DNA from 4 places in the Paeniglutamicibacter psychrophenolicus genome. Region 1 is predicted to be linked to each of the others. Evidence: predicted binding sites of a transcription regulator. Region 1 holds the regulator's gene; each other region holds the start of a gene.

Region 1 (7,082 bases):
CTTGATGGTCAGTTCCTTGGCGATGCGGCCCAGCAGTTCGGTGTTGGCGCCACGGTCGAAGGCAGCATCCAGGTCAACCAGGTGCACCCATTCGGCGCCGGCTTCCTGCCAGGCCAGGGCGTTTTCGAGCGGGTCGCCGTAGCTGGTCTCGGAGCCGGCCTCGCCCTGGACCAGGCGCACGGCCTGGCCGTTCACCACGTCGACGGCGGGCAGCAGCTCAAGGATGTTGTTTTGGTTCTCGGACATGTTCGATCCTTAGGTTCGGTGTCGGCGGTGCCGGGGCAGGGGTGCGGTGCCGGCAGGTGGGCCGTTGGCTAAAGCAGGGTGAGGCGGTAGGCGGCGAAGAGCGAAAGCCCGGCCAGCGCCCAGACCGCGATGATCCAGGAGAGGTGCGCACGTTGCTGGCGCAGGGAGAGCGCGCCGCCGGCGAGGATCCCGGCGACGCCCATGAGTACAACTGACCAGATGAGCATGGTCTACAGGCTCTCCAACCAGTTGCGCAGCAATCTTGCCCCGGCTTCCCCGGACTTCTCCGGGTGGAATTGCAGGGCGCACAGCGGCCCGTTTTCGATGCCGGCGATGAAGGGGACCCCGTGTTCGGCCCAGGTGACCTGCGGCGGGGTCATCTTGGGCTGGGCGACCTCGAAGTTCCATTCCTGCACCGCGTAGGAGTGCACGAAGTAGAAGCGTTCGTTTTCGATCCCGGCGAACAGCTTGCTGCCGGCCGGAGGGGTGACGGTGTTCCATCCCATGTGCGGGATGACCGGGGCCTTGAGCAGCTCCACGGTGCCGGGCCATTCGCCCAATCCGGGGGTGCGGATCCCGTGCTCAACGCCCTCGTCGAAGAAGACCTGGTGTCCGACGCAGACACCGAGCACCGGCCGGCCGCCGGCAATGCGCCGTCCGATCCAGCGGATCGCACCGACGTCCTTGAGCGCCTGCATGACCGCGGCAAACGCGCCGACGCCTGGAACGAAAAGCCCGTCGCATTCGAGGATGTCCTCGGGCTTGGCCGAGAGCTTGACCTGCGCTCCGGCAGCCTCAAGTGCCCGGACGGCGGAACGGACATTGCCGGACCCGTAGTCCAGGACCGTGACGGTCTTGGCCGCCATCTACAGCGCACCCTTGGTGGACGGGATGGCGTCGCCGATGCGGGGGTCGATTTCCACGGCCTCGCGCAGCGCGCGGGCCAGGGCCTTGAACTGGGCCTCGACGATGTGGTGCGGGTCGCGGCCCGAGATGACCTCGATGTGGGCGCAGATCTGCGCGTGGAAGGTCAGCGACTCGAACACGTGGCGGGTCATCGAACCGGTGAAGTGCCCACCGATCAGGTGGTATTCCTGGCCGGCCGGCTCGCCGCCGTGGACCAGGTAGGGGCGCCCGGAGATGTCGACCACGGCGCGGGCCAGGGCCTCGTCCAGCGGCGCGTAGGCGGTGCCGAAGCGGCGGATGCCTGCCTTGCTGCCCAGCGCGGTGCGCAGCACCTCGCCGATGGTGATCGCGGTGTCCTCGACGGTGTGGTGCACATCGATGTCGATGTCGCCGGTGGCACGCACGGTGAGGTCGATGAGCGAATGCTTCGACAGTGCCGTCAGCATGTGGTCGTAGAACGGTACGCCGGTGCTGATTTCGGAGCGGCCGGTGCCGTCCAGATCGAGTTCGACAAAGACGGAGGACTCGCTGGTGATGCGTTCGAGGCGAGCGCGACGACCCGTGAGTTTTTCGGCAGACATGCACATTCCTTTAGATCAGGCGGTGAGACGAGGATGTGGGGCGGCGGAACACCGATGCACTATCGGAAGAAGGGCCAAGGCCCGTCGTCCGGCACCATTGCCACCTACCCCAAGTTTAGCTTGAGAGCGTGTGAGGACCCTGATCGAGCAGTTCCTCGAGGCGGACAAGGAAGGCGGTGGTTTCGTCCTCGGTGCCCGCGGTGACCCGCAGGTGGCCGGGAATCCCCACGTCGCGGATGATCACCCCGGCCTCGAGCAGCCCGTTCCAGATGGCCTTGGTGTCCTTGACTCCCCCGAAGAACACGAAGTTGGAATCGCTGGAGGCGGGGTGCAGCCCCATCCGGGTGAGCTCGTTGACGATGCGGTCTCGCTGGACCTTGATGGCCTCCACGTTGGCCAGCAGGATGTCCGCGTGCTTGAGTGCGGCATTCGCCGTTGCCTGCGTGACAGCCGAGAGGTGGTACGGCAGCCGCACCAGGCGGATCGCGTCGGCGACCTCCGGAGCTGCGGCCAGGTAGCCGAGACGGGCGCCGGCCAGGGCGAACGCCTTGGACATGGTCCGCGAAACGATGAGGCGTTCGCGGCCCGGCAGCAGGGAAAGCGCCGAAAGCGTCCCGGTGTGGGCGAATTCCGCGTACGCCTCGTCGACGATCACGATGGCGTTGCTGGCCTTGCCCGCCTCGTAGACGGCCTCGACGACATCCAGGCCCAGCGCGGTGCCGGTCGGGTTGTTCGGCGAGCACAGGATGACAATGTTCGGCGCGGCCTCGCGGACCTGCGCCGCGGCGTCGATGGCCGAAAGCCCGTAGTCCGCCGAGCGGACGCCGGCCAGGTAGGTGGTGTCGGTCCCGGAGGCCAGCAGCGGGTACATCGAGTAGGTGGGAGGGAAACCCATCACCGTGCGCCCGGGCCCGCCGAAGGCCTGCAGGATCTGCTGGAGGACCTCGTTGGATCCGTTGGCCGCCCAGACGTTGTCGGCGTCCAGTCCGTGGCCCAGGTAGGCGGCGAGGCGTTCGCGCAATTCGGTGAACTCGCGGTCCGGGTAGCGGTTCAGTCCCACGGCTGCTGCGGAGACTTCTTCGACGATGGCCCGGTGCACTTCCGCGGGAAGCGGATGGGTGTTTTCGTTGACGTTCAACTGGATGGGTACGTCGATTTGGGGTGCGCCGTAAGGTTCAAGACCTTGAAGATTCTCTCGCAGGGGCAGATTTGCCAGGCGATTTAGCCGTTCATTCACGGCTCAAGTCTACGGCGGCGGCGCGGTGACCTTGGAATCTTCACCGGTGCCACGGGTAATAAACGGTTAGCAATGATCGGGCGCGGCATCGATCTGCGCGCCCAAGGGCATTGGCCCTAGCTTCCGGTGGGGACGAAGAGTTCGGCACCCGGGTGCAGCACGGAGCTGTTGAGGTTGTTCATGTCGCCGATCCGCCGAACGGCTTCGCGGGGCTCGAGCTGCGGGGCGAACTCCCGGGCAATCCCCCACAAGGTGTCGCCCTCGATGACGGTGACGGTGACGGCCTCCACGCCCAGCGGGGTGTCGTCCGAGGCGTTGGCCGGGGACTGGAACAGGCCCAGGAGCATGAGCACCGCCGCGCTGACCAGGAAGATGGGAAGTGCAATCAGCACGAATTTTCCGCGGCGCGTGAGTCGCAGGGGCGCCAGCGCGGGCTGCGAAGCCAGTGCGGATTGCGGCGCCGGGGTGTAGTCCTCGGATATTACAAGGTGGAGCGGGGCCGAGAAAGCAGTGTTTGCCATGTCTTTGCCTTTCCTCTGTATTCATTTGCCGGACAGGCCCGGTGGCCCATTCGAACAGATGACGGTTATTCGAACGCATCTTTCGAACGTGTGTTCGTAGTGCGCATCTTATTTCTAGCACCTTTGGACGACACGTGTCCAGATCAGTTCGAACAAATCTTTGAAAGTAGTGTCTTTGTCTACTAAGATGGGGGTTGTGGAGCGATGTATTGACTACATCAGTCCACACCGACAATTTGCGGCACGCGCGGGCAACCGGCGACGATCGGGATGAGGCACTGACAATGACTACCGAACAACGAACCCCTCGACGCGACGCGAAGAGCCTGACCATCCGTCAGAAGAAGGTTCTTGAGACCATCCAGCGGTCCGTGAGCACCAATGGCTACCCGCCATCGATGCGGGAAATCGGGGACGCCGTGGGACTGGCGAGCCTTTCAAGCGTGACCCACCAGCTCAGCCAGCTCGAGAAGCTCGGCTACATCCGCCGGGACCCGCGCCGTCCGCGGGCCATGGAGATCCTGCTTCCCCTGCAGCTCAAGAGCGAGAGCAAGCTCGAAGTGGTGGAGGGCCAGGCAGACCTGAAGGCTGCCAACGGGATGAGCGTCTCGGAGCTGACCACCTCCGCGGACACCGCCATGGTGCCCCTGGTGGGGCGCATTGCCGCCGGCGGTCCGATCCTGGCCGACCAGGCGGTCGAGGACGTCTTCGCCCTGCCGCGCCAACTGGTGGGACACGGCGAGCTCTTCATGCTGAAGGTCAGCGGGGACTCGATGATCGACGCCGCCATTTGCGACGGCGACTGGGTGGTGGTCCGCCGCCAGCAGACCGCCAACAACGGCGACATCGTCGCGGCCCTGCTCGAGGACGAAGCCACGGTGAAGACCTTCCGGCAGCGCGACGGGCACACCTGGCTGCTGCCGCAGAACTCCCGCTACGAACCCATCCTCGGTGACGCCGCAACCGTCATGGGCAAGGTCGTATCGGTCATGCGTTCGGTCTAGGCCCGCACCAACACACATCCCCCGCAAACACCTGAGGACCGGTCAAATGACCGGTCCTCAGGTGTTTCCCGTGATCCCACGGGCCAGGATTTTCTAGCCTTCGCTCAGGCGCTCGAGCGCGGAAATCACCGTCGCCTTGTCGGGCGTGGCCCACAGGGGTGGCAGCGAGGCACGCAGGAACGTGCCGTAGCGCTCGGTGGCCAGGCGCGAGTCCAGCACTGCCACCACGCCCTTGTCGTTGACCGAACGGATCAGTCGACCCGCGCCCTGGGCCAGGCGCACCGCGGCGTGGCTCGCGGCCACTGCCATGAAGCCGTTGCCGCCGTGCTTGGCCACGTCGCGGCTGCGGGCCGAGGACAGCGGGTCATCGGGCCGCGGGAACGGGATCTTGTCGATGATGACCAGCCGGCAGGCGTTGCCCGGCACGTCCACGCCCTGCCAGAGCGTCATCGTGCCAAAGAGGCAGGTGTCGGGTTCGGCGGAGAACTGGTCCACCAGGGCCTTCATGCTGGATTCGCCCTGGCACAGGATCGGGATGTCCAGGCGTGCCCGCAGGATCTCCGCGGCTTCCTCCGCGGCGCGGCGCGAGGTGAACAGCGCCAGCGCCCCGCCACCGGAGGCCTTGATCAGGTCCTCGATCTCGGACAGGGTTTCCTGGGACATCTGGCGCCCGGGCTTGGGCAGGTGCTTGGCAACGTACAAGATGCCTTGCCTGGGATAGTCGAAGGGGCTTCCCACGTCCACACCGTTCCAGGTCGGCGCCCCCTCGCCCACGAGCCCGAGGGTGCCCGCCACGGGTTCGAAGGCGGCACCGATGGCCAGGGTTGCGCTGGTGAGGATCACCGTGCGGCCGTCAAAGAGCCCCTCGCGCAACTTGCCGGCGACCGAGAGCGGGGCGACATTCAGCGTCGGCTGGCTGGACTCGTCGGGTTGGACGTAGCCCTCCCCCGGGCTGAAGTGCCCGGGGCGCGAGGCCCAGATGACTTCCCGCTCCTCGGTCATTTCAAGCATCTTGCTGCACTGCTCCACCAGGTACATGACCTGCGAGCGGGCCATCTGGCGTCCGCCGTCGGCGGGGGCGTTGGCCTCGGGCTTTGAATCGGACAGCACCACGCGTGCTGCCTCGGCGATCTGGTTGATCGCCGCCTGCTGGTCCTCGTTCAACCCGCGGGCCATGAGCCCGGTGGGGACGCCCTCCAGGGCGCGCTGCAGCGCCTTGGCACCCTGGTTCAGCGAGTCAACGCTGACCGAGCAGTGCTTGCGCGCCGCCGAGGCGGCGGTCTGGACCATGGCCACCGACAGGGGCCGGGTCACCGAGGAGGTCACGCGGTCCTGCAGCTCGTGGGCCTCGTCGATGATGACGGTGTCGAAGTCCGGCAGCACGGCCAGTCCCTCGAAGGCCGAGACGGCCAGCATCGCATGGTTGGTGATCACGACGTCGGCGTTGGCCGCGCGGGCACGGGCCAGTTCGCTGAAGCATTCGGAGGCCATGGGGCATTTTTGGGATCCCAGGCAGTCCATCGCGCTGACCGAAACCTGGCGCCAGGCCTTGTCGCTGACACCCGGGGTGATGTCGTCGCGGTCCCCGGTGTCGGTCTGCTCGGCCCATTGCCGCAGCCGCACCACTTCCTTGCCCAGCGCCGAGCCGGGCCCGTCCGCGGAACCACCCAGTGCGGGGGTGCCGGAATCCATCGAAAACAGGGCACCCTCGTCGTCATCGGGGTAGCCGCCGCCGAGCTTGTACTGGCACACGTAGTTGGAGCGTCCCTTGACCAGGGCCACGTCCATCTCGCGCGGCAACTTGCCCTTCAGCGAGGACAGCAGGCGCGGAACGTCCCGGCCGACGATCTGGGCCTGGAGCGCCAGGGTTGCGGTGGAAATCACCACCGGCTTTTCCGATTCCAGCGCGTGGGCCAGCGCCGGGACCAGGTAGGCCATGGACTTGCCGGTTCCGGTTCCCGCCTGCACCAGCAGGTGCTCGCCGGTTTCCATGGCCCGCACGACCTGGCGTGTCATTTCGTGTTGGCCCGGCCGGCTTTGTCCGCCCATGCTGGACACTGCTTCGTCCAATAGGGCGATGACATCTGATTCCTCAGCCATGAATACTAAATTGCTCCACTTCTGCGGCCATGCTTTCGCGGACCTTGACCATCATGCGTGTTCCCGTTTCGGTGTGTTCGACGGCCAGGATCTCGGCCTCGGCGCCGTGGAGCTTGTTGACCACGTCGCCTCGATCATAGGGAATCATCAATTCTAGTTGGACATCGGGGCGGGGAATTGCCGCACTGATTTTCGCGAGCAGTTCCTCGATGCCCTCGCCGGTGCGTGCCGAGACGATGACGTGGTTCGGTTCGTGCTGGCGCAGGCGTTCGACGACAAACGGGTCTGCCACATCCGCCTTGTTCAGCACGATGATTTCCGGGATGCCGCGCGCGTTCACGTCGTTGAACACCTCGCGCACCGCCTGGATCTGTCCTTCCGGGTCAGGGTGCGCGGCGTCGACCACGTGCAGGATCAGGTTGGCGTCGGCCACTTCCTCCAGCGTGGAGCGGAAGGCCTCGACCAGTTGGGTGGGCAGCGACTTCAC
Region 2 (7,082 bases), 3.7 Mb from region 1:
CCACGATCATTCGAACGACCGCGAACCTGAACCTGCGGCAGAACCCCGGCGCCCACTTCGACTCGCTGGCCGTGCTCAAAAAGGGCACTGCGGTGACCCGGATGGGCAAGGCCAGCGGTGTCTGGTGGGAGGTGAAGGCCGGTTCGCGGACCGGGTGGGTGAGCTCCCACTACCTGGCGAAGAGCACCGTCGCTGCTCCCGCGCCCCGGGCCGCAGCGGGATATCGAACCAACGCGAACCTGAACCTGCGGCAAAATCCCGGCACCCACCACAAGTCGCTGGTGGTCCTGGCAAAAGGCACCGCTGTCGCCCGGACCGGCAAGGCCAGCGGCGCCTGGTGGGAAGTGAAGGCCGGTTCGCGGACCGGATGGGTGAGCTCCAACTACCTGGTGAAGTCCGGCGGCACGACGCCGACGCCGACGCCCGCGCCGGCTCCCACGCCCTCCGCGACCCACCGGACCAGTGCGAACCTGAACCTGCGCCAACACCCCGGCACCCACTTCAAATCGCTGGTTGTCTTGGCAAAGGGCACTGCTGTCGCCAGGACGGGCCAGGCCAGCGGCGCCTGGTGGGAGGTGAAGGCAGGCTCCCGGACCGGATGGGTGAGTTCCCACTACTTGGTGAAGGCCGCCGGCCAGGTACCCGAGTCCAATCCGGTCGCCGGCGCCAACCGCTGGGTGGACGGCACGCAACCGATGTACGAGAAGGCCTCGCTGTCCTCAAACCGCCTGGCCGTGCAAACCGACGGTACAAAGGTCCGGCTGGTCAAGAGCGCAGGAAACTGGTCGTACATCGAAACTCCGGCCGGCCAGGGCTGGATCCCGAGCTCGTCGCTGGCCACCAGCGAACCGAACAACAACTCCACCTCGTATCGCTGGACCGCCTACGCCGCAAACGTCCGCACCGGACCCTCGACCTCCTTCAGCTCCCTGGGGATCCTGCCCGCAAACGAAAAAATGGCCTACCTGAAGTCCTCCGACGGATGGTCGCAGGTCAAGACCTCGAAGGGCACTGGCTGGATCAAGAACACGCTGCTGAGCAGCGTCGAATACCGGGCGCCGAAGGAACTGCAGCCCATGACCCGGGCCATGATCAAGGACGTGCAGGAGCGTTTCGGGGCCGGCATCAGCAGCGTCGGCGGCTCGCGCGCCGGATCCATCGGGCACAGCTCGGGGCTGGCCGCGGACTTCATGATCAAGGACTATTCCTCGGCCGCCGGCATCAAGGCCGGGGACCGGATCGCCGAGTACCTGGTGGAAAACCACGAACGGCTGGGGATCAGCTACCTGATCTGGCGGGACAAGCTCTGGCTGGCCGAGGACGGCCAGTGGGGACCGTACTCGACCGGCGGCTGGGGCAAGCACCTGGAATCCTCGCGCGGATGGAACGCGACCACCTTGCACATGGATCACATCCACGCGGAAATCTCCTCTGCCCGGGCCAATAAATAACCATGGCCCATGGCGGTTGACCTTGACCCAGGGCCAAGGAAAAGACTGAAGCCATGAACCACGAAAAGCTCTTAAGCATCGGCGCCTTTGCTCAGGCGACCATGCTCTCACCCAAGGCCCTGCGGCTTTATGGCGACCGTGGGCTTTTGGTGCCGGTATCCGTGGACCGATTCACCGGATACCGCTATTACGATCCGGACCAACGCAGCCGGGGCCGCATGATCGCGATGTTGCGCGCGGCGTCGATGCCGCTCGAGGGCATCTCCACGTTGCTGGCCCTTGGCTCGGCGGACCCCGAAGGCGCACTGGAGCAGCTGGCCGCCTACGAATCCGCCGTCCGGAACAACACCGAATCGACTTCCACCCTGCTCGCCGCCGTGCGGGCGCACCTCAAAGGACAGGACATGGATAACGTCACTACCGTGCTGGAACCAGAGAGACACCTGATCTCCATCATGCTGCACGCCTTCGTCGACGGCCTTGACACCGGGATGAAGCAGAGCCTGGAACAACTGCAGGCCTTCGCCGATGCCGAAGGGCTGGCCGTCACCGGCGACCCGTTTGGCATCTTCCACCAGGAAATCACCCCGGACTCCGACGGGCCGCTGGAAGTTTGCCTTCCGGTGGACAGGCTCGCTGCCGGCGCCGCCGGCACCAACGACGCACCGGTGCGCAGCTACCGGCTGGCCGGAGGCCGCTACGCCAGCATCCGGGTCTCCGGGGCCGAGACGGCCTTCCCGGCGATCCTGGCGGCCTATGACCAGGCCTGCAGCTGGGTCGAGGAAGCCGGCGCGACCTCGGTGGGACCACCGCACGAAATCTGGCATGTGCTGCCGTGGGCCGACGATCCGGCGGATATGACGGTGGCCTGGCCCTACGCGTAGGAGCAGGCCAAGGCCGCTCGATGCAGGGGGAGCGACCGCGGCGGGCCGCATGCAGGGGTGCCGGCTTCCGTGGTGGCGTCCCGACGCCAATTCGCCAAGTGCACTTCACTTCGATACGTTCAAGGGAGGAAAACACCCCCCCGCCCAGCCTCCGCACCAACTGGCCTTCCCATCTCCTTGGGGACGCCGAAGCGTCACGGGGGTACGAGGGCCCAACCGGGAAGGAACCAGTGTCTCGGACATGACGGAATCCCCTGCAACACCAACCAAGGCGAAACTGCCGTGGTTCTGGATTCTCCCGATTCCGGTGGCCCTCGGATTGGGCATCGTGATTGGCCTGCAAATTGCCGCACCCGGTGAAACCGCCGCATCGCCGGCGGCCGCGGCGACGCAGGAAAGCCCGAGCCCGAGCCAGGCAGCACCCTCGGAGACCCAGCAACGGATCAACGTGGAACGACGCGATGCCAATGACCCCACTGCGGTCGGCGAACTCGATGCACCGGTTGTCATGGTGACCTATTCCGACTACCAATGCGGCTACTGCGCCAAGTGGGCCTCCGAATCGTTGCCGACCATCCTGGAGAAGTATGTCGCCGGGGGACAACTGCGCATCGAGTACCGCGACATCATGTTCTTCGGCGAAAACTCGCGGCAAAGCGCCGAGCTTGCCGTTGCGGCCGGCAAACAGGGCAAGTACCAGGAATTCCACGACGCGATCTTCGCCAAGGGGGCCACCGCCAAGGACGCCGACTACTCCGCCAAGGGCATCGCGGCACTGGCCGAGCGCATCGGGGTTGATGCCAAGCAGTTCACCGCGGACGCGGCGCACGCCGACACCGCGGCCCTGGTGCAGAAGAACCACGACGAGGCCGGCGCCCTGGGCGTCACCGGAACCCCGACCTTCATCGTCAATGGCCGCCCGTTGATCGGTGCCCAACCGCTGGAAGTCTTCGTCCAAACCATCGACGAGGAACTGGCCCGCTAGGGCCGGGCTGGGAAACCGATGGACATCGGGCTCGGATACGCACTGATCGGCGGAATGCTCGGGGTTTTCAGCCCCTGCAACGCATTGCTGCTGCCCGCGCTCTTTGCCACCATCTCCACCTCACGTGCCAGGTTGCTGAGCCTGGGCGCTGTCTTCCTGGCCGGCTTGCTCCTCACCCTGGTCCCGCTCGGCCTGGGACTGGGGTGGCTGGGTGGAACCATCGTCCTGGACCGCGGGCTATTGCTCGCCGGCGCCGGGTGGGTGCTCATTGCCCTGGGCGTGTTGACGGCATTCGGCGGCGGCATCGATTTCGCCCGGTTCCTTGCGGGCAAGCCCCGGCCCGTGGCCGGTTCGTTGGCCGGTACCTTTGCCCTGGGCGCGGTATCCGGGGTGGCGGGGTTCTGCACCGGCCCGGTGCTGGGCGCGATCCTCACGTTGGCGCTGACCTCCGCGAGCCCGGCCCGCGGAGGGACGCTGCTGGGGCTCTACGGTGTGGGGATGGTCCTTCCGATCATGCTCATTGCGATGGCGATCCGCAGGCTCGGCCACCGCTCGGTGGGTTGGATGAGGGGTCGACTGCTCAAGGTGGGTAGGCTGCGCCTGCACACGACCTCGCTGCTGATGGGAGCAGTCACCGCGGCCGTTGGGTGGCTCATGATCTTCACCAACGGCATGGCGGCCGTCCCTGAGCTGTTGCCCTCGAGCATGATTGCTGCGATGGAAAACCTGGGACGGCAACTCGACGCGGTGGTTCCATCATGGGCCTGGACCGCCTTGGTCGGCGCCTTGCTGCTGTTCTGGTGGCTCCGCGCGGCCGTGCGCCGCACCGGCGGCAATGCGCCTTCGGGAACATCGAGAACCTCCGCGGCCCGCGAGGCGCCGCGGGAAGGGAACGTCTTCAAAGAACGGTAGCCGGACCCCGCACCCGCGGCCTCCGCTGGTAGGCTTGACATCGAATCTATGTTCTATGAAAGTCGGGGGCTCATGTTTGGAATGGACCTGCCGCAGCCACCCGCCCCGATGCCGGAATCCCAGGGGCCGGTCGGCGCGGTCGAAGCCATGGGCTTCCCTTCCCCGGCACGGGACTACTACGGCGGCGGGATCGACTTGAACCGCCTGCTGATCAGGGACCGGACCTCGACCTTCCTCATGCGGGTCTCGGGCAACTCGATGGCATCTTCCGGGATCAGCCACGGCGACGAGGTCATCGTGGACCGCGCAGTGGCCCCGCGCGACGGCTCGGTGGTCATCGCGGTCCAGGACGGGGAACTGGTCATCCGCCGGCTCGTGTCCCGCCGGGGCGCCATGGTCCTGTCCAGCGACGAGCAACCGGTTGAGCAGGCCGAGGCGATCACCGAGGAAACCACCATCTGGGGCGTCGTCACCCGGTGCCTGCACCATGTGTAGCGGTGCATTCCCCTTGAATTGTTCCCCCGTGAAAGGGGGATCCCCGAGATTTCTTGGTCGCTTTTCGTGCCTGGGGGCAGGGCGGCTCCCACGCTTCACCCAGAGAAGCTCTTGGAGATGGAGGCGGCCTCCATGGCAGTTCTTGGCTGGTGGCATGGTCATCGAAGCCCTGGCAGAGGGGCTTGATTCTTGTATAAAGAATTTAGAAGTCTATAAAGAAACGACCGTGAAAAATCCGTTCCTGCCAACGGTCGATGGCCGCCCGATTCTGCCCACCCGTCGAAACGACATCCGGGAAGCCCCGCTCCCGCAGGGGGCGGTGTCGTTGCCTTGCGAGTCCCCGGCCTTCGGTGTGCGGTTGCACCGCTCGGAGACGCCATGACGGAGCGGATTGCGCTGGTGGACGTGAACAACTTCTACGTGTCCTGCGAACGGGTCTTCGACCCGAAGCTCATCGGCAGGCCCGTGGTCGTGCTGTCCAACAACGACGGCTGCGTGGTGGCGCGCTCGCAGGAGGCCAAGGACCTGGGGATCACCACCGGCGCACCCTTCTTCAAGGTCAAGCAGTTCATCCAAAGCCACGGCATGGCCGTGCGCTCGAGCAATTACGAACTTTATGGGGATATGAGCGCCCGGGTCATGGAGGTGCTCTCGCGCTTTGGCACCTGGCAGGAGGTCTACTCCATCGACGAGTCCTTCATCGGCGTCCAAGGCAACCCCGGGCAACTCGGTGAACTGGCCACTCGCATCCGTTCCGCCGTTGGACGCAGCGTCGGGGTCCCGGTCTGCGTGGGCGTGGCACCGACCAAGACCCTGGCCAAGTTCGCCAACCACGTCGCCAAGCGCAACGCGCACCTGGACGGTGTGTGCTCCATGGATTCCATGGACCCGCAAGTGGTTGGGGACATCCAGTCCAGGGTTCCCGTCACCGACCTGTGGGGTGTCGGGGCCCGCACCGGAGCAAGGCTGTCGGGCATGGGCATCTCCACCATCGCCGACCTCAAGGCGGCCGACGTGACCGAGATCCGGAAGAAGTTCTCGGTGGTGCTCCAACGCACGGTCCTGGAACTGAATGGGACCCCGTGCATTCCCCACAACGAGGAACGGGCAGACAAGCAACAGATCATGTACTCGCGGTCCTTCTCCAACCCGGTGACAACCATCGAGGACATGGTCGAGGTCATGTCCATCTATGCGCAGCGCGGGGCCGCCAGGCTGATGTCCGACGGACTGTGGGCCACGCTGCTGACCGTCACCGCGGGAACCAGCCGCTTTGCCTCCGGGGAGGCCTCGTTTCCCTCGATCACGCTCAAATTGCCCTCGCCCACCCAGGACCCGATCCTGCTCACCCGCCTGGCGGTCGGGGCCATGCGTGAAATCATGCACCCCGGGGCCTCGTACGTCCGCGGCGGGGTGGTGCTTTCCGGCTTGCAGCCGGAGCCAGGGCAGGCAGCCTTCGGGATCTTTGAAGAGGAAATGGCCGAAACGCACGTCGGGGACGTGCTGGGCGCGGTCAAGGCGAAATTCGGGAACAAGTCCATTGGGCTCGGCTCGGGCGGACTGGCCGTGGAACCGGGATGGTCGATGAAGCGGGACTACTCCTCGCCCAAGTTCACCACCGATTGGGCCGACATCCCGGTGGTGAAGGCCTAATCCTCGCGGTCGCGCGACGGGGAACAGATTTCCTCCGGGCACCCCTGCCAGGTCTTGGAAAAATACGCCACGATTTCCAGGCCGCGTTCAAAGCTGTACCTGGGTGCCGGCCCGCCGTTCACGGCGCTCGCCGAGCGCCGGATGCCCAGCAGGAAGAACTCGCAAACCGACACGTAGTTCCACAGGTCCATGGCGGTGTCGACGACCTCGTCGTGCGTCATCCAATCCGGGTCTTCAACCAGGTCCTGGGCGAAACCGAACACGATGTCCCGGTCCAGCACATGGTGTCGCCCGCAGTCGCACCACTCGATGCCGCGCGACGGCATGGTCCAGACCCCGGGAACCATTTCGGTGCCAAAGGGACCTTCCGATGCCATGGGATCCTCCTTCAATAGTCCTGTGCCCAGCCTATGCGCGCCCGCCGACAGATTCCGCCGGTCCTGCGACCGCGCGGGCCAAGGCGCCATGGCACGATGGGCAACAAATCCACAGGTCACGTTTTTGGTTCCATTGGCTTCCGGGCGGCCGAATCTCTGGCACGCTGGATGTGGTGGAGAAAAGAGGCTGTGGACCATGAACAATTCGCGAGCAAGGATTTTTGGGCATCGGGTGGTCCTTCCCCTGTTGGTTCTACCCAGCATGGTCCTGGCCGGCTGCGCTCCGACCCCGGCACCCGCGCCGCCAAGCGCAACGAGCTCAAAC
Region 3 (7,082 bases), on a different contig from region 1:
AGACCAAGCGGAACCGGTCATCACGATCATGTGCACCGACGAGGACTAAAATCTTTATCCCCATTAGTACTATTGGCCCCATTAGGGACACAGGGCGTGAAGAGTGAGCTACATTAGTCGAGTAGGAAACCGGGCTGGCAGCCCAAAGCGCCGAGAGAACGACACCTGAACCTAATGCTCGCAAGTGTCATTGTGAACGACCGTGAGCTGGGAGTCGCGCATTCAGCGCGAGGTGCGGGCAGGGGAAATTGCGGTGAGACTGCGGGGCCAGCGTGCCACCGAGAGCAAGACCGGCTGTGGTGTTGCGGAAGCAGAGTGACTGACATTGAGGGTGCGGGAAGATCCTGCCCCATCAATACCCAATAGTTCCATTGGGGATAATAGAAGTATTATAGAATTGGCATAACAGACGGAGGCCATCGTGACCGCAACAATTTTTGCCCTATGCAACCAGAAGGGCGGCGTCGGCAAGACGACGACCACCTTTCACTTGGCGCGCGCTGCGGTGCTCGCCGGGATGAGAGTGCTTGTCGTTGACGCCGACCCCCAGGGCAACGTCACTACGGTTCTGGGCGGGGGAGTCGATGAGGATCAGGCGGGACTCGCGGACGCACTGAGCGACCGCTCAACCGCGACCCTCGAAGAGGTGAGCGTGAACGGGATCTGGGATGGCCTGAACGTTGTCCCGACCACGGGGGAAACCCTCGGAGTGGTCCGTGATGAACTCGTTTTAGCGGGAGCAGGACGCGAATCTCGGCTAAAGAACGCGCTCGAGGCCGTGCGCGAGGATTACGACCTGATTCTGATCGATTGTGCACCCTCGCTCGACCAGCTGACGATCAACAGCCTGACGGCCGCTGACAGCGTAGTGATCATCACGCATTCGAAGCTTTTCAGTGCCAACGGAATCAGCAAGCTACTCTCCACCATTGACCTGGTACGCGCCCACTACAACGCCGGCTTGAAGATCGCCGGATTCATGGTCAACCAGCACGAGGCCCGTACTCTCGGCGGCGCCCACTGGGCCGGACAAATCGGGGAAGCAGCCGAGGCACGCGGTGTTCCGGTGCTTGAACCCCCAGTACCCAAGCGAGCACCCATCAGTGACTCTATGGAGGCAGCCCTGGGACTCGATGAATGGGGAGGCGACGCCGATGACCTCGCCGCAATCTACGCGGGATATATTCGCACCCTCCCGAAAGGAAACTAGCAATGGTCAAGCGCCCCGCGCCCCTGAAATCTTCCCTCGCAGGAAGCTCTCCAGTGACAGCTGCGCCAGCGAAGCCGGCCGAAACACCTGCAGAGGCCACGGCTCCCGCGCGAACCACGGCCAGCAAGCCAGCTTCGGTGCCTGTGTTCAAGAAGAAGGCCGCCAAAACGAAGGTCGCGTATTACCAGGACGCGGAAGACGCAGAGCGTGTTCGCGGCGGCTTCCAGCAGGTAGGACATCTGGAGGGGTACCAGACGTTCAGCGACTTCCACGCAGCTGTGGTCATGCGTGAGATTGAGCGGTTGGAAGCCAAATACAATGACGGCAAGCCGTTCCAGGGCGCAGCACCACGAACCGGCCGGCTCGGCCGCCCGTTGGAGTAAGCGTGGCCATACGGCGGAAATCGAGGGCAACGCTGACAGCACTCGTTGCTATCGGCTTGCTGACTTCGTGCGCTCCGGCGCGAACGGACGTGAGCATTGACGGGATCACAGTTTCCGCCGAGCTGGCCAATACCCCTGAGCGACAGCAAAAAGGTCTAAGCGGCCGTGTGGACCTCCTGGCGGACCAAGGCATGCTCTTTGAGCTGGGGGAGCCGCAGAACACCGAAGTGTGGATGTTTGGTGTGCAGATCCCGCTCGATGTGGTCTGGATCCGGGACGGCAGAGTGCTGCGCGTTGACACACTCAATCCGTGCGTCTCCGATATTGAGTCGGAGTGCCAACGCACGCCCTCGCCCGGAGAAATAGACACCATCCTAGAAGCCGGAGCCGGGGTCTTTGCACACGTGCAACCCGGCACAAGAGTGGACCGATAGAACCTGAGAGGATCTTCACCCCTGGCTTGTGGGTGGCAAGAGGGGCACTCCCAGCGAGCAGGGTGGGGATAGCTTCCTGCAAGCCGGTAGGGGACATTGGGCAGGGAGCGACCAGCGAAACCGAGGCGATCGGCCTCGGCGGGCTTCTGCGCGCTCACGCAAGATAGGGGAACCCATGGCCGACACTGTTGGCTGCTCAACATGTGGAGCGCAGACACTGCAAAACGACAAGGGCAAGCACAGCCGATGGCACGAAAAGATTGACCGCGACATCGTAGAAGCGCGGCAAGCCGACGAGTATTAGCCTCACGCGTGCACGGCTAGTTATGAAAGTGAGAGGACGCCCCTGGTGGGCGTCCTCTCACGTATCTGGCCCGGTGTCACCTCATCGCACCCCATGCAGGCCCGCGCAATGATCGCTCATCGCGGAGCATCGATCATTCCCCTGGGTTGAACCCCACAGGAGTGGAAAGGATCAAACTGTGGGTGGCGGGCGTATCCTTGAGGTGAATATGTGTTCCATAAATTTAGGTCGTAAAGTGACTATTCAGTACATACGTTCTCTCGAAGTGGGCGGCACTTCGGTCCCGCTTCTGGTGGCCCAAACCGCGGTCGCGGCGGGGTATCCCTCGCCGGCACAGGACTACTTCGACGGCACGATCAACCTCAGTGAGCATTTGATCCACGACACCACGAGCACCTTCATCGTGCGGGTCTCGGGCTGTTCCATGGAGGGTGCCGGCATCTCGGACGGGGACGAGCTGATCGTCAACCGTGCCCGGAAGCCGGTGGACGGCTCGATCGTGGTGGCGGTCCTGGACGGGGAAATGACCGTCAAGCGACTGCGCCTGACCCCGCGGGGCGTGGTCCTGCAGGCGGAAAACCCTCAGTATCCGGATCTGGTGGTGGGGGAGCTGGCATCCCTCACCGTGTGGGGAGTTGCCGAAACATGTCTGCACCAGCTTCTGGCCTGAACCTTTGCCCTCCACGGGAACCCTCCCCGGAGGAGTACATCGCCCATGTGGATGTGAACAGCTTCTACGTCAGTTGCGAGCGGGCCTTTGACCCGAGGCTGATCGGCCGGCCGGTGATCGTCCTGTCCAACAACGACGGCTGCGCCGTCGCCCGGTCGGACGAAGCCAAGGCCCTGGGAATCGACATGGGCGCCCCCTGGTTCAAGCTCGCCCCCACCGCAGAACGGATGGGGCTGGTCGCCAAATCCAGCAACTACGAGCTCTACGGGGATCTCTCGGCCCGAACCATGCAACTGCTGGGCCGGCACTCGGCCTGGGTCGAGGTCTACAGCATCGACGAGGCATTCCTGGGCGTCCGCGGGACGCTGCCTGAACTCCAGGCCCTGGCCCGGCGCATGAAGCAGGACGTGATGGACCACCTCGGACTGCCGGTCTGCGTGGGGATCGCCAAGACAAAAACCCTGGCCAAGCTGGCCAACAAGGCCGCCAAGAAGAACCCCCACCTGGGCGGGGTCTGCGTATGGGAAGCCGTCACCGAGGAAGACCGCGAACAACTCCTGGGCCGGCTGCCCACGGTGGAAATCTGGGGCATCGGCCCCCGCCTGGCCAAGCGGCTGATGGGCCTGGGGATCCGGACCATGAAAGACCTGCGCGACGCCGACGCGGTGATGCTGCGCAACCGCTTCTCCATCGTCATGATGCGCACCGTCCTGGAGCTGCGCGGAACCCCCTGCATCCCCCTGGAGGAAGAATACGAAATCAAGGACCAGCTGATCTTCAGCCGCTCCTTCTCCACACCCATCACCGACGCCCACGGCATGGAGCAGGTCCTGGGGATCTACGCCCAACAGGCCTCCGCCCGCCTGCACAAGCACCAGCGGCAGGCCAAGGTGCTTTCTGCCTGGGCCATGACCAGTTACTACAACACCCAGGACAACCACCAGCCCGCCGTGACCGTCGCCCTTCCCGGGCCGACCGCGGACCCGCTGCTGCTGACCCGGGCTGCCAAGGCGCTGCTGCCCAAGATCCTGGACGGGGTGAAGTACGCCCGAGCCGGAATCGTGGTGACCGACGTCCGCCCGACCGGCGCCCAAGAGACCTTCGAACCATTCGTGAACCGGCACGAGGCCAGGGACATCGGTCCGCTGATCCAGAAGATCAAACAGCACCACGGAGTGAACGCTGTCGGGCTCGGCCTGGCGGGCATGAAGACCGGCCCCGAATGGACGATGCGCCGGGAAATGATGTCACCGCGCTACACCACCCACTGGGACGAGCTGCTGACCGTGTACGCCAGCTGAGCCCATCTCCGTTGAATCCTTGGTGCAGCACTGGGCTGTCATCTGCCCGCTGGTCGGGGCACCTAACCGTTTGTCGACGACAAGGAGGCCTTCCAGATTATCCTTCGTCTTATGTCTTTCGTCTTTTGTTCCGTTACGTCTTCCGTTTTCAAACGAAACGTTTTAGACTTGACCCATGAGCGAAAACCCTGCCACCGTCGAAAAACGCACCTGCCGGTTCCCGGGCTGCCAACGCCCGCCGGAGGCACCGGAAGCCAGCACCGGCCGGCCACCGGAATACTGCGACGACCCCACCCACAACCGCGCCTCCGCCTGGAGGGCCCGCCAGCAGGTCAATGATGCGGCCACCCGGGCGGCCGAGGCGCGGCCGGTCGACTCGGCCCGCCAGCGGGCCAGCGAGATCACCGGCCAGGTTAGCGGCATGATCGAGCACCTGGGACAGCAGCTCACCGTGCTGCTGGAGGAGCTGCGCACCGTGGGGGACCCCGAGGCGGCGGAGGCGCAGATCGAGTCGGTCTCCAGCGAGGCGGCCGAACAGGTCGCCGCCGCGAATGCGCGCGCCACCCGGGCGGAGCAGGCCCAGCGCCGGGCCGAGGCCCAAAAGGAGGAAGCCGACGCGGCGGCCGAGGAAGCCACCCGTGCCGGCGAGCAGACTGCACAGGAACTCTCCGGGGTCCGAGAGGAACTGGACGCCGGCCGGGCCAGGGCAGAACAGCTTGCCGCGGAACTGGCTGACACCCAGGTTGCTGCGGCCGCCGAGCGGGACCGGGCGCAGGCAGAGAACGCCGGGCTGCAGGCCGAGCTCGAATCCGTCCGGGTACAGCTCGAGCGGGCCGAGCAGGACCGGGATGAGGCACTGACCCGGGTCGAGTCCGAGGAAAACGCGCGGAACGAAGCCGACCAACGGGCCACGGGGGCGGCGCAGCGGGCGGAGCTGGAAGCAGTGCGTGCAGACCGGGAGGAAGCCGCGGCCGCCGAAGCCCGTACGCAGCTGGAAAGTCTCCGGGCTGAGTATGACGCTGCCCGCGAGGCTGCCGGAGAGATGCGCAGCCGCGTGGCGGCCCTGACTGCCGAGCGGGACGCCGCCAGGACCGATGTCGACCGGGAGCGTGAGCACGGGGAACAACGCGTCAAGGACCTGCGCGAGACCTTCGGCCGGCAGGTCGACCAGCTCCGCGAGGAACTGGCCCAGGCCCGGGAGGAACCGGCCCGGGAACGCCCCGGCGTCACGCCGCGAGAAGAAGGCAAGGCCTAGCCTGCGGGGCTGCCCCCGGCCGGGCAGCCCACGACCAGGGCCTGCGTGCCGTCGGCGGCGCCCGCTGGAGGGGAAGCAGGAGAGTGCTTCCGCGGAAACGTGCACCGTTGTGTCTTCGGGGTGGTGTGGGAGGTTTGCATGGTGATGTCAGATCACCTCGGGGTGGACACAGCGATCACCGGCTCATTGGAATGCCGCGGGGGAGGGACGCGCTGTCGGCAGGAGCACTTGCCGTTGTGGAAGGCGGCCTTGCCGTGGAGGATGGGCCCATGGGTATGGAAGAACTCTCGCGCGCCCGGGAGCAAGAGATCCACGGGCTGCGCCTTGAACTCAAACGGCAGATCGCCTCCACGCCTCCAGGTACACCCCGGCACCGCGCGCTGGTGCAGCAGCTCGAGGCCCTGGACCGGGACAGCGACGCCGCACAGATGCGCTGGTTCAGGGATCTCACCAGGGATTACCCGCTGCGGGAATCCTGAGGAATCCTGCACCAACCACCGTCAACAGTGCCAATCGATGCAACCTCGCCACTGGCAGGCCCACAGTCAACCAAACCTGTCGGCTACCACGTCATGGTGTGTCGAAGCGCGCGAACGTGGGTTTCACCGGCCACAAGGAATCGCAGTCTGCGGCGGGCAAGCTCCCCTCGATCTGCGGGTGCTGCGAATGCCAAACCGTCGGATTGACGCGCTACCCTGCCAAAAAGGGGGGATGAGCGTCATGCCGTTTGTCGCGATGCTAGGTGCCGAAAGAATCGTCTCGTTGGACCTCGACGAGATCCGGTGGGCAGCCTTGCGCGGGAAGGAACTGACCATGCCGGGCTGCGGCGTGCGCGCCATCGCCAAGAGCTCGTCGCTCGGGACCCGGTTCTTCGCCCACCACTCCACCTCCGGGTGCACGACCATCCACAAGCCGGAGTCGAGGCAGCACCGCGCCCTGAAGGCCGCCGTGTACTTCCTCGTGGGGGAAACCCCCGGGTGGCGGGCGGTCCTTGAACATCCCGGGCCGGACCGGAGGTGGGTCGCCGACGTCCTGGCGATCGGACCTGCCGGCCAGCGCATCGCCTTCGAGATCCAGCTCTCCACACAGTCGACGCAGGCATGGGAGGAACGCACGCAAGCGTATTTCGACGACGGAATCCTTCCGGTCTGGGTGACCCCGCATACCGATCGGTACGAGCGCATCAGGCTGCCCATGGTCCATACCGGCATCACCAAGGAGTCGGCCCTCCCCGCCGACCCGACAGACCTGCTTCGAGAAAGGGTGTGGCATCCGTTCGAGCGTCGGGAGCGGTCCCTCGGGTACCGTCTCCAGGATCTTCTCCTGGCCAGGCAGGTATGGACGGACGGCTCCCCTGCGGAGCAACGGGCGCGCCATGCTGCGGAAGATCGGGCCCGCGCCCAGCAGGAAGAAGCAGTACGCCGGGAGCACGAGCGTCAACGGGCCGCGCTCGAAGCACAGAAAGTCGCCGCGCGAGCCGCGCATGAGGCAAGGTTCCGCCGATTCGTCGATACGGTCGTCTCCA
Region 4 (7,082 bases), 870 kb from region 1:
GGCGTCTCCGGCATGTGGCTGGTCGTGGCGATCGGCACCGGAGTCATCCTGCTCTCGCTGCTCTTCGCGCCGACGCTGCAGCGACTGAAGATCTTCACGGTCTCGCAGATGCTCACCCTGCGCTACGGCAGCAAGTCGGCAACCAACACCTCGGGCGTCGTCATGCTCGCCTACACGCTGATGCTCTGCGCCACCTCCACCAGCGCCTACGCGACGATCTTCGTGGTCCTCTTCGGCTGGGAACGCTGGATGGCCATCGCCATTGGCGGGGTCATCGTGGTCATCTACTCCACCATCGGCGGCATGTGGTCGATCACCCTGGCCGACCAGGTGCAGTTCGTCATCAAGACCGTGGGCATCTTCTTCCTGATGCTTCCCTTCGCATTGAACGCAGCCGGCGGCATGTCCGGGATCCGTGAGCGCGTCGGCGCCGAGTTCTTCACCTGGGACGGCATCGGCGTCCAGACCATCATCACCTACTTCGTGGTCTACACCCTGGGCCTGCTCATCGGCCAGGACATCTGGCAGCGCGTCTTCACCGCCAAGACCCCGACCGTGGCCCGCTGGGGCGGCACCACCGCCGGCATCTACTGCGTGCTCTACGGCGCAGCGGGCGCGGTCATCGGCTTGGCCGCCCGCGTCGCCCTTCCGGAGATCGACGTGGCCAACCTCGGCAAGGACGTCGTCTACGCCGAGGTTGCCACCCAGCTTTTGCCCGTCGCGATCGGCGGACTGGTGCTGGCCGCGGCCGTCGCCGCGATGATGTCCACCGCCTCGGGCGCGCTGATTGCCGCGGCCACCGTTGCCCGCACCGACGTCACCCCGTTCGTGGCCAGCTGGTTCGGCAAGCAGATGCACGTGAACACCAACGAGAACCCGGAGCACGACGTGCGCGCCAACCGCATCTGGGTGTTGCTGCTGGGCGTGGTCGCCATCGTGCTGGCCATCATGGTCTCCGACGTGGTCGCGGCCCTGACCATCGCCTACGACATCCTGGTCGGCGGCCTGCTGGTGGCCATCATCGGCGGGCTCATCTGGAAGCGCGGCAACGGGTTGGGCGCCGCCGCCTCCATGGCCGCCGGAACCATCGTCACGCTGGGCACCATGATCACCCTGGAGATCCAGGCGGAGAACCGCTTCGACGGCATCTACGCCAACGAGCCGATCTACTTCGGCCTTGTCGCCTCGGCACTGGTCTACGTGGTGGTCTCGCTGCTGACCCGGCCCACCGAGCCCTCCGTCATCACCAACTGGAACGCGCGGGTCGCCGGGCAGGGCGACACCGAGGGCGTGGACCTCTCCGAGGTTTCCGGACGCTAGGTCCCTTCGGCACCGCACCACCGATGGCCCCCTCTGGCGCACCGCGCCGGAGGGGGCCATTCCCAACCGGCCCCCGCGCTCCTAGGCTGGGCCCATGGACGATTTCAAGGACCACCTGGCGACGTACCTGAACAACTCCCGCCAAGCCATGCTCTGGAAGGCCGAGGGGCTCGGCGACAAGGAGCTGACACGGCCCATGGTGCCCACGGGCACCAGCATCCTGGGCCTGATCCAGCACCTCGGGTTCGTGGAGTACGGATACTTCGTCCAATGCCTCGGCTTCAGCATCGCGGACGAGCACTACGCGGCGCTGGAGGCCGATGCGGATGACAGCGCGGACATGTGGGTTTCGGCCGATGTCCCGTGCGCCGAGGTCCTGGCCTTCTACCGGCGGGCCATCGAGGCTGCGAACCGCAACATCGCCGCGCTGTCCCTGGACGCCCCGGCAACCGTTCCGTGGTGGCCCGGGGAACGGCGCCACACCACCCTCGGGCGGCTGATGCTGCACATGAACGTGGAAACCGCGCGCCATGCGGGGCACGCCGACATCCTGCGCGAGCTCATCGACGGGTCCACCGGGATGCGCCGGGACAACGACAACATGCCGCCGTATGACGACATTGCGTGGAACGAACTACACGAAAAGATCCTGCGCGCCTCCGAATCGCGGTAATGTGGGACCCAGCTTCACGAGACGCGTCGGCAAGCTCCGACTAAGACGCGCACCAACCCCAGGTTCATGGGTGGTTCGGATGAAGAAGCGGCCGCGGTCCATTTGGCCCCGGCAAGAGCTAGCGAAAGGCCGTCCCGTCCCGCCATGGCACCTTCCATCCCCGTCCTGCCCCTGCTCGATGTGCACCGCTCGGTCCTCGAACTTCGCATCCACGGCACCTGGCTGCGCTTCCACGTCGCGGAGGCCGAAGCCCTCGCCGCGGACCTGGCCAACGCGGTCGCCTCCCCGCGCTGGAACCCCGACGCCCGGGCACTGGTGGTGCGCATCCCGAAGGCCGGTTGCGCCACTGGCCAGACCCGGATTTTTAGCCTCAGCGAATTCTCCCGGACCCTTCCGAACGCTACACTCGTGGGTTGAAGGGGAGTAGTTCCCAGACCCGCCGGCAGCGGCGGGACAGCGGTGCGTCGACATACTGGTTACAACGTCGTAACCCGGCAATCCACCCAGGGCCAGAGGCGGCAACGCCTGGTCCGGGCGAACGAGACCTTCGGTCCACACACTGGTGGCCCGAGGTCCAACGCACCCAAGAAACAATCCCGCTGGGCCTCCCCATCGCATGGCCTCCCGAGGCCGTGAACGCCCACACGAGGATGAGAGCATGACGCCGCAAGCGCCGACCCCCACCCCAGCCCAGATCAAACGCTGGCGCAAGTACCTGGCCGACGAAGTCGCCGAGGGCGCGGTCTACCGCGAACTGGCCAACAAGCGCCAAGGCGAGGAACGCGCGGTCCTCCTGGGACTGGCCGAGGCCGAAACCCGCCACGAGGAACACTGGCGCACGCTGCTGGGCGAACATGCCGGCAAGGCCATGAGCCCCTCGATCCGCCGCACCATGCTCCGCTTCCTGGCCCGGCACTTCGGCTCGGTCTTCGTGCTGGCCCTGGCCCAGCGCGCCGAGGGCAACTCCCCCTATGCCGGGGACACCGACGCCAGCCGCCAGATGGCCGCCGACGAATTGGTCCACGAGGAGGTCGTGCGCGGCCTGGCCACCCGGGGCCGCAACCAGCTTTCGGGCAACTTCCGCGCCGCGGTCTTTGGCGCCAACGACGGCCTGGTCTCGAACCTCGCCCTGGTCATGGGCATCGGCGCGACCGGGGTGGCCACCTCGATGGTGCTCTTTTCCGGCATTGCCGGACTGCTCGCCGGCGCCCTGTCGATGGCCGCCGGCGAGTACGTCTCGGTGCGCTCGCAGCGCGAGCTGCTCTCCGCGTCCAAGCCCACCCAGGTGACCCTGGCCGCCGCCCCGGACCTGGATTTGGACGCCAACGAGCTGGTGCTGGTCTACAAGGCCCGAGGCATGAGCGACGAGGACGCGGCCCACCGTGCCGCCGAACGCATGGGCATCTACTCCTGCGACTGCAACCCCTCGCTGTCGCTTCAGCCCGAACTGGCCGACATCGCCGAGGCGCAGGAACACGAGGAAATCGGCTCGGCCATGGGAGCTGCCTCCTCGTCGTTCTGCTTCTTTGCCTCCGGCGCGGTGATCCCGATCCTGCCGTTCATCTTCGGCATGGGCGGAACCCCTGCCATCATGCTCTCCGCGCTGTTGGTGGGCATCGCCCTGCTGCTCACCGGGGGCGTGGTCGGCCTGCTCTCCGGTGCTTCCCCGACCAAGCGCGGGCTGCGCCAGCTGGCCATCGGCCTGGGCGCCGCGGGCGTCACCTACGCCCTGGGGCTGCTCTTCGGTGGATCCGTGGCCTAGCGGTTTCCCCGCAAAATCCATGTCAGGGCGCTGCCATCCCCCAAGGTCGGGGATCTGGCGGCGCCCTTTCCTCCCGGTTGCCCAGCGAAGGGGCATTTGTACGGAGGAGAAATCGTCCACAACAGGACTCGAATATATTTTCTAAATTCCTTGAGAAACTGTTCCATTTCCCGATTCCCGGTTCTACAATGGAGACATGGCAACGACGTCATCGAGCGGCATCCCTTCAGCCGGCACCGCCACAGGTGGAGCCGGGAAGGACCTGGGCTACGAAACGTTGCTGGCCGACGGTGCGGATATGGATGCACTGGTTGCCGAGCATCTGGCCCACACCGGCACCGAGGGGATCCTGTCCCTGGCCGCCGCCGTGAACGCGGCCCCGGTGCTGACCGGCACCCATGACGCGGTGGCCGCAGTTGGCGCCCTGGAGACCTTGAAATGCGCCGCCACGGCGAAGCAGGCCGACCACAGTGTCGCCTACCAAGACTGCCTGGTTGCCGATCGGAAGCGCGCCGGGATCAGGGAGAAGAACCCCGCCTGGGGCTCCAGCGGGGACGTTGCCCTGGCCCTGCACCTGTCCCCGACGGGCGGGACCAATCGCACCAACGACTTCCGGCTCCTTGCCGAAGACCTGCCCCGCTGCCACCAGGGGCTTCGCCAGGGCATCTTGACCTGGGACCAGGTACACGTGGTCATCAGCGGCACCCGGAACCTCAAGATCGAAAACCGCAGAATGCTCGATTCCCTGCTGTGGGAGGACACCCACACCTGCTTCGTGGAAGGGATTGCGACGCTGCGTGACTTGGTCGAATACTGGGCCCTCATCCTGGAACCGGAAACGGCCGAAAAGAAGGAAGAAGACGCTGCCGACAAGCGGTATGCCAGCGGCTACCAGCTGAATGAAAACACCGTGCGGATCGTCGGCGAATTTCCGCTGGACCAGGGCATCCCCATCCTGCAGGTGCTCAACCGCGAAATGGAACGTCCCCGGGAGCCCGGGGACGAGCGCACCAATGCCCAGGTCGCGGCTGACACCGTCTTCGAAGCGCTTACCGACACCAAGGCCACCGGCTCCAGGCCCGTGGCGCTGTTCCTGATCATGGAGCCGGAGAGCCTTACCGGGGACAGCGACGAGCCGGCACTGATCCCGGGCCACGGCTACATCAGCGCCGCCAGGGCACGCTCGCTGGTGGCTGGCGACCCCGAGCACCCGCTGAACACCTGGTACCGGCGCCTCTACGCCGCCCCGGAAACCGGCAAGCTTGTCGCCATGGACTCCGCGGCCCGACGCTTTGCCGGAAACCTCAAGCGCTTCATCAGCCTCCGCGACCAACGCTGCCGCACCCCGCATTGCAACGGCCGCATCCAGGAACTCGACCACATCGTGCAGGTGCGCCGCAACGGCAAGACCACCGAGAACAATGCCTCGGGTCGATGCAAGACGTGCAACCGGACCAAGGAAGCGCCCGGCTGGCACGAGGAACCGCTGTCCGGTCAGGGCCGGCACTCCTTCAAGATCACCACCCCCAGCGGCCACAGCTATATCTCCACGGCTCCGCCACTGCGGCCCGGCACCGGCATGAACCGGCCACCCCAGCGGAAATAGCCGCCCGCCGCAACGCGCGGGAAACCCACACCCTTGCACCACCGGGGATGCATCCACGCATCCCCGGCACACCCATGCGCCCAGGGGGTGCAGGAGACCGTCAACCAGTCGGCGGGCGTCCTACAACCCCAGCAGGAAGTCGATTGACGCGCGGACATCGGTCTTGGCAGCGGCGCCGTCAAAGGCCGATTCGAGCACAGCATCCTGTTCCATGACATACCAGCCCTTGTATCCGGCTTCCTTGAGCAGGCCGACAATCTGTCCGATCTCGCAGTCGCCCTGGCCCAACGGAACAAACATGCCGTTCTTGACGGCCTGCACGAATCCCAGCTCGCCGCTTGCCACCTTGGCGGCAATCTCGGAGCGCACGTCCTTGAGGTGGGCGATGCCCACGCGCGAGGCGTGCAGGCGCACCAAGTCCAGCGGGTTGGTGCCTCCGACCAGCAAGTGGCCGGTGTCCAGGCAGATCTGCGCCGCGGTGGTTTCCAGCAGGCGTTGCACGCTGGCTGCGGATTCGACCATGGTGCCCACATGGGGGTGCAACACGGCAAGGATCCCGGCTTCCGCGGCCAGGTCCACCACTGCCTGGAGGTTGCGCCCGAACACCTCCCACTGGCTTTCGTCCATTTCGTGGTGGGCCTCGTAGTCGCCGGTCCCGGCGTCGGCGGCCAGCACCAGCACCGATGCCCCTGCGACGGAGAACGCCTTCAACTCAGCCTCGACCAGCGGCAACGGATCAACGGCCTGGTCGTGGAGCACAACCGGCAGGAAGCCTCCCACGGCTTTCATGCCGTACCCCTCGAGGTGCGCGGCGCGGGCGGAGGGTTCGGTCGGCAGGAAGCCCAGCGGCCCGAATTCGGTGGCCTTGATGCCAAGTTCCCGCATGTCCCCCAGGACCTGTTCTGGGCTTAGCTGCACTCCCCAGTCGGCGGCCTCGCATACGCCCCAGGAAATCGGGGCGGCTGCGAGCTGGTTGGCGATGGTGGTGCTCATGGATGGAAGTCCTTAGAACGGGCGGTTGAGTGGTAATTGGTGTTGGGCGGGCGGAGCCTAGACGGCAGGAACCGGAGCAATGGAGACCGGCACCCCGGTGAGCAGGGATTCCTGGGCAGCGTCGGCAACGCGAGATGCGGCCACGGCGTCCCATGGCGAGCAGGGGTTTTCCCGTTCCCCCAGGACGTACTCGATGAAGGCCACCAGTTCGGCGCGGTAGGCGCCGTCGAAGCGCTCGATGAATGTCTGGTGTGCGGTGCCGGAGGGGAAGGTGATGCCTTCCTCGGCCGAGTGCAGGGCGGATTTCTCGTCAAGGCCCACCACCACGGTGTCCTTGGACCCCTGGATCTCCAGGCGCACGTCGTGGCCCGCCCCGTTGTAGCGGGTGGCTATCGCGGTGGCCACCGTCCCGTCCTCAAAGGTCAGCACGGCCAGCGCGGTGTCCACATCCCCGGCGGCTCCGATCCCCGGGTCCCCGTTGTTCGAGCCCTTGGCGTAGACCTCGACGATTTCCTTGCCGGTGAGCCACCGCAGGATATCGAAGTCATGGACCGAGCAGTCGCGGAAGAGCCCGCCGGAAGAGGCAATGAACTCAAGGGAAGGAGGGAACATGTCCCCGGTGATGGCACGCATCGAGTGGATCCACCCGATATCCCCGGCATCCAGGCGGCGCTTGGCGTCCAGGTAGCCCGCGTCAAAGCGGCGCTGGTGGCCGATCTGCACCCGGC

The links. Region 1 encodes LexA, which represses DNA repair genes until DNA is damaged. Its sites were predicted from a motif close to TCGAACANNTGTTCGA; they were not measured.
Region 2: JOF46_RS00665 (LexA family protein) is a predicted target of LexA. The motif match lies at 4,273-4,288, and genes of this name have one in related genera.
Region 3: JOF46_RS21820 (LexA family protein) is a predicted target of LexA. The motif match lies at 2,534-2,549, and genes of this name have one in related genera.
Region 4: JOF46_RS21005 (DUF222 domain-containing protein) is a predicted target of LexA. The motif match lies at 3,884-3,899, and genes of this name have one in related genera.

Annotation. Positions count from the first base shown of each region.
Region 1 is NZ_JAGIOE010000001.1:3,799,610-3,806,691, forward strand. Features, by position in the region: gene priA (bifunctional 1-(5-phosphoribosyl)-5-((5-phosphoribosylamino)methylideneamino)imidazole-4-carboxamide isomerase/phosphoribosylanthranilate isomerase PriA) at 1-246, opposite strand, end outside; gene JOF46_RS17225 (hypothetical protein) at 315-473, opposite strand; gene hisH (imidazole glycerol phosphate synthase subunit HisH) at 477-1,112, opposite strand; gene hisB (imidazoleglycerol-phosphate dehydratase HisB) at 1,113-1,733, opposite strand; gene JOF46_RS17240 (histidinol-phosphate transaminase) at 1,849-2,970, opposite strand; gene JOF46_RS17245 (LysM peptidoglycan-binding domain-containing protein) at 3,087-3,491, opposite strand; gene lexA (transcriptional repressor LexA) at 3,776-4,495, shown strand; gene JOF46_RS17255 (ATP-dependent DNA helicase) at 4,589-6,595, opposite strand; gene hflX (GTPase HflX) at 6,588-7,082, opposite strand, start outside.
Region 2 is NZ_JAGIOE010000001.1:143,007-150,088, reverse strand. Features, by position in the region: gene JOF46_RS00685 (SH3 domain-containing protein) at 1-1,451, shown strand, start outside; gene JOF46_RS00680 (MerR family transcriptional regulator) at 1,505-2,335, shown strand; gene JOF46_RS00675 (DsbA family protein) at 2,577-3,320, shown strand; gene JOF46_RS00670 (cytochrome c biogenesis CcdA family protein) at 3,339-4,232, shown strand; gene JOF46_RS00665 (LexA family protein) at 4,341-4,727, shown strand; gene JOF46_RS00660 (hypothetical protein) at 4,882-5,109, shown strand; gene JOF46_RS00655 (Y-family DNA polymerase) at 5,106-6,380, shown strand; gene JOF46_RS00650 (hypothetical protein) at 6,377-6,757, opposite strand.
Region 3 is NZ_JAGIOE010000002.1:27,700-34,781, reverse strand. Features, by position in the region: gene JOF46_RS21840 (DUF6573 family protein) at 1-49, shown strand, start outside; gene JOF46_RS21835 (ParA family protein) at 422-1,210, shown strand; gene JOF46_RS21830 (ParB family protein) at 1,213-1,593, shown strand; gene JOF46_RS21825 (DUF192 domain-containing protein) at 1,683-2,027, shown strand; gene JOF46_RS21820 (LexA family protein) at 2,573-3,001, shown strand; gene JOF46_RS21815 (Y-family DNA polymerase) at 2,977-4,302, shown strand; gene JOF46_RS21810 (coiled-coil domain-containing protein) at 4,478-5,557, shown strand; gene JOF46_RS21805 (hypothetical protein) at 5,827-6,036, shown strand; gene JOF46_RS21800 (competence protein CoiA family protein) at 6,269-7,082, shown strand, end outside.
Region 4 is NZ_JAGIOE010000001.1:4,668,615-4,675,696, forward strand. Features, by position in the region: gene JOF46_RS20985 (sodium:solute symporter family protein) at 1-1,320, shown strand, start outside; gene JOF46_RS20990 (DinB family protein) at 1,415-1,993, shown strand; SAM riboswitch class IV at 2,006-2,117, shown strand; gene JOF46_RS20995 (hypothetical protein) at 2,138-2,410, shown strand; gene JOF46_RS21000 (VIT1/CCC1 transporter family protein) at 2,652-3,755, shown strand; gene JOF46_RS21005 (DUF222 domain-containing protein) at 3,952-5,361, shown strand; gene JOF46_RS21010 (sugar phosphate isomerase/epimerase family protein) at 5,482-6,354, opposite strand; gene JOF46_RS21015 (Gfo/Idh/MocA family oxidoreductase) at 6,412-7,082, opposite strand, start outside.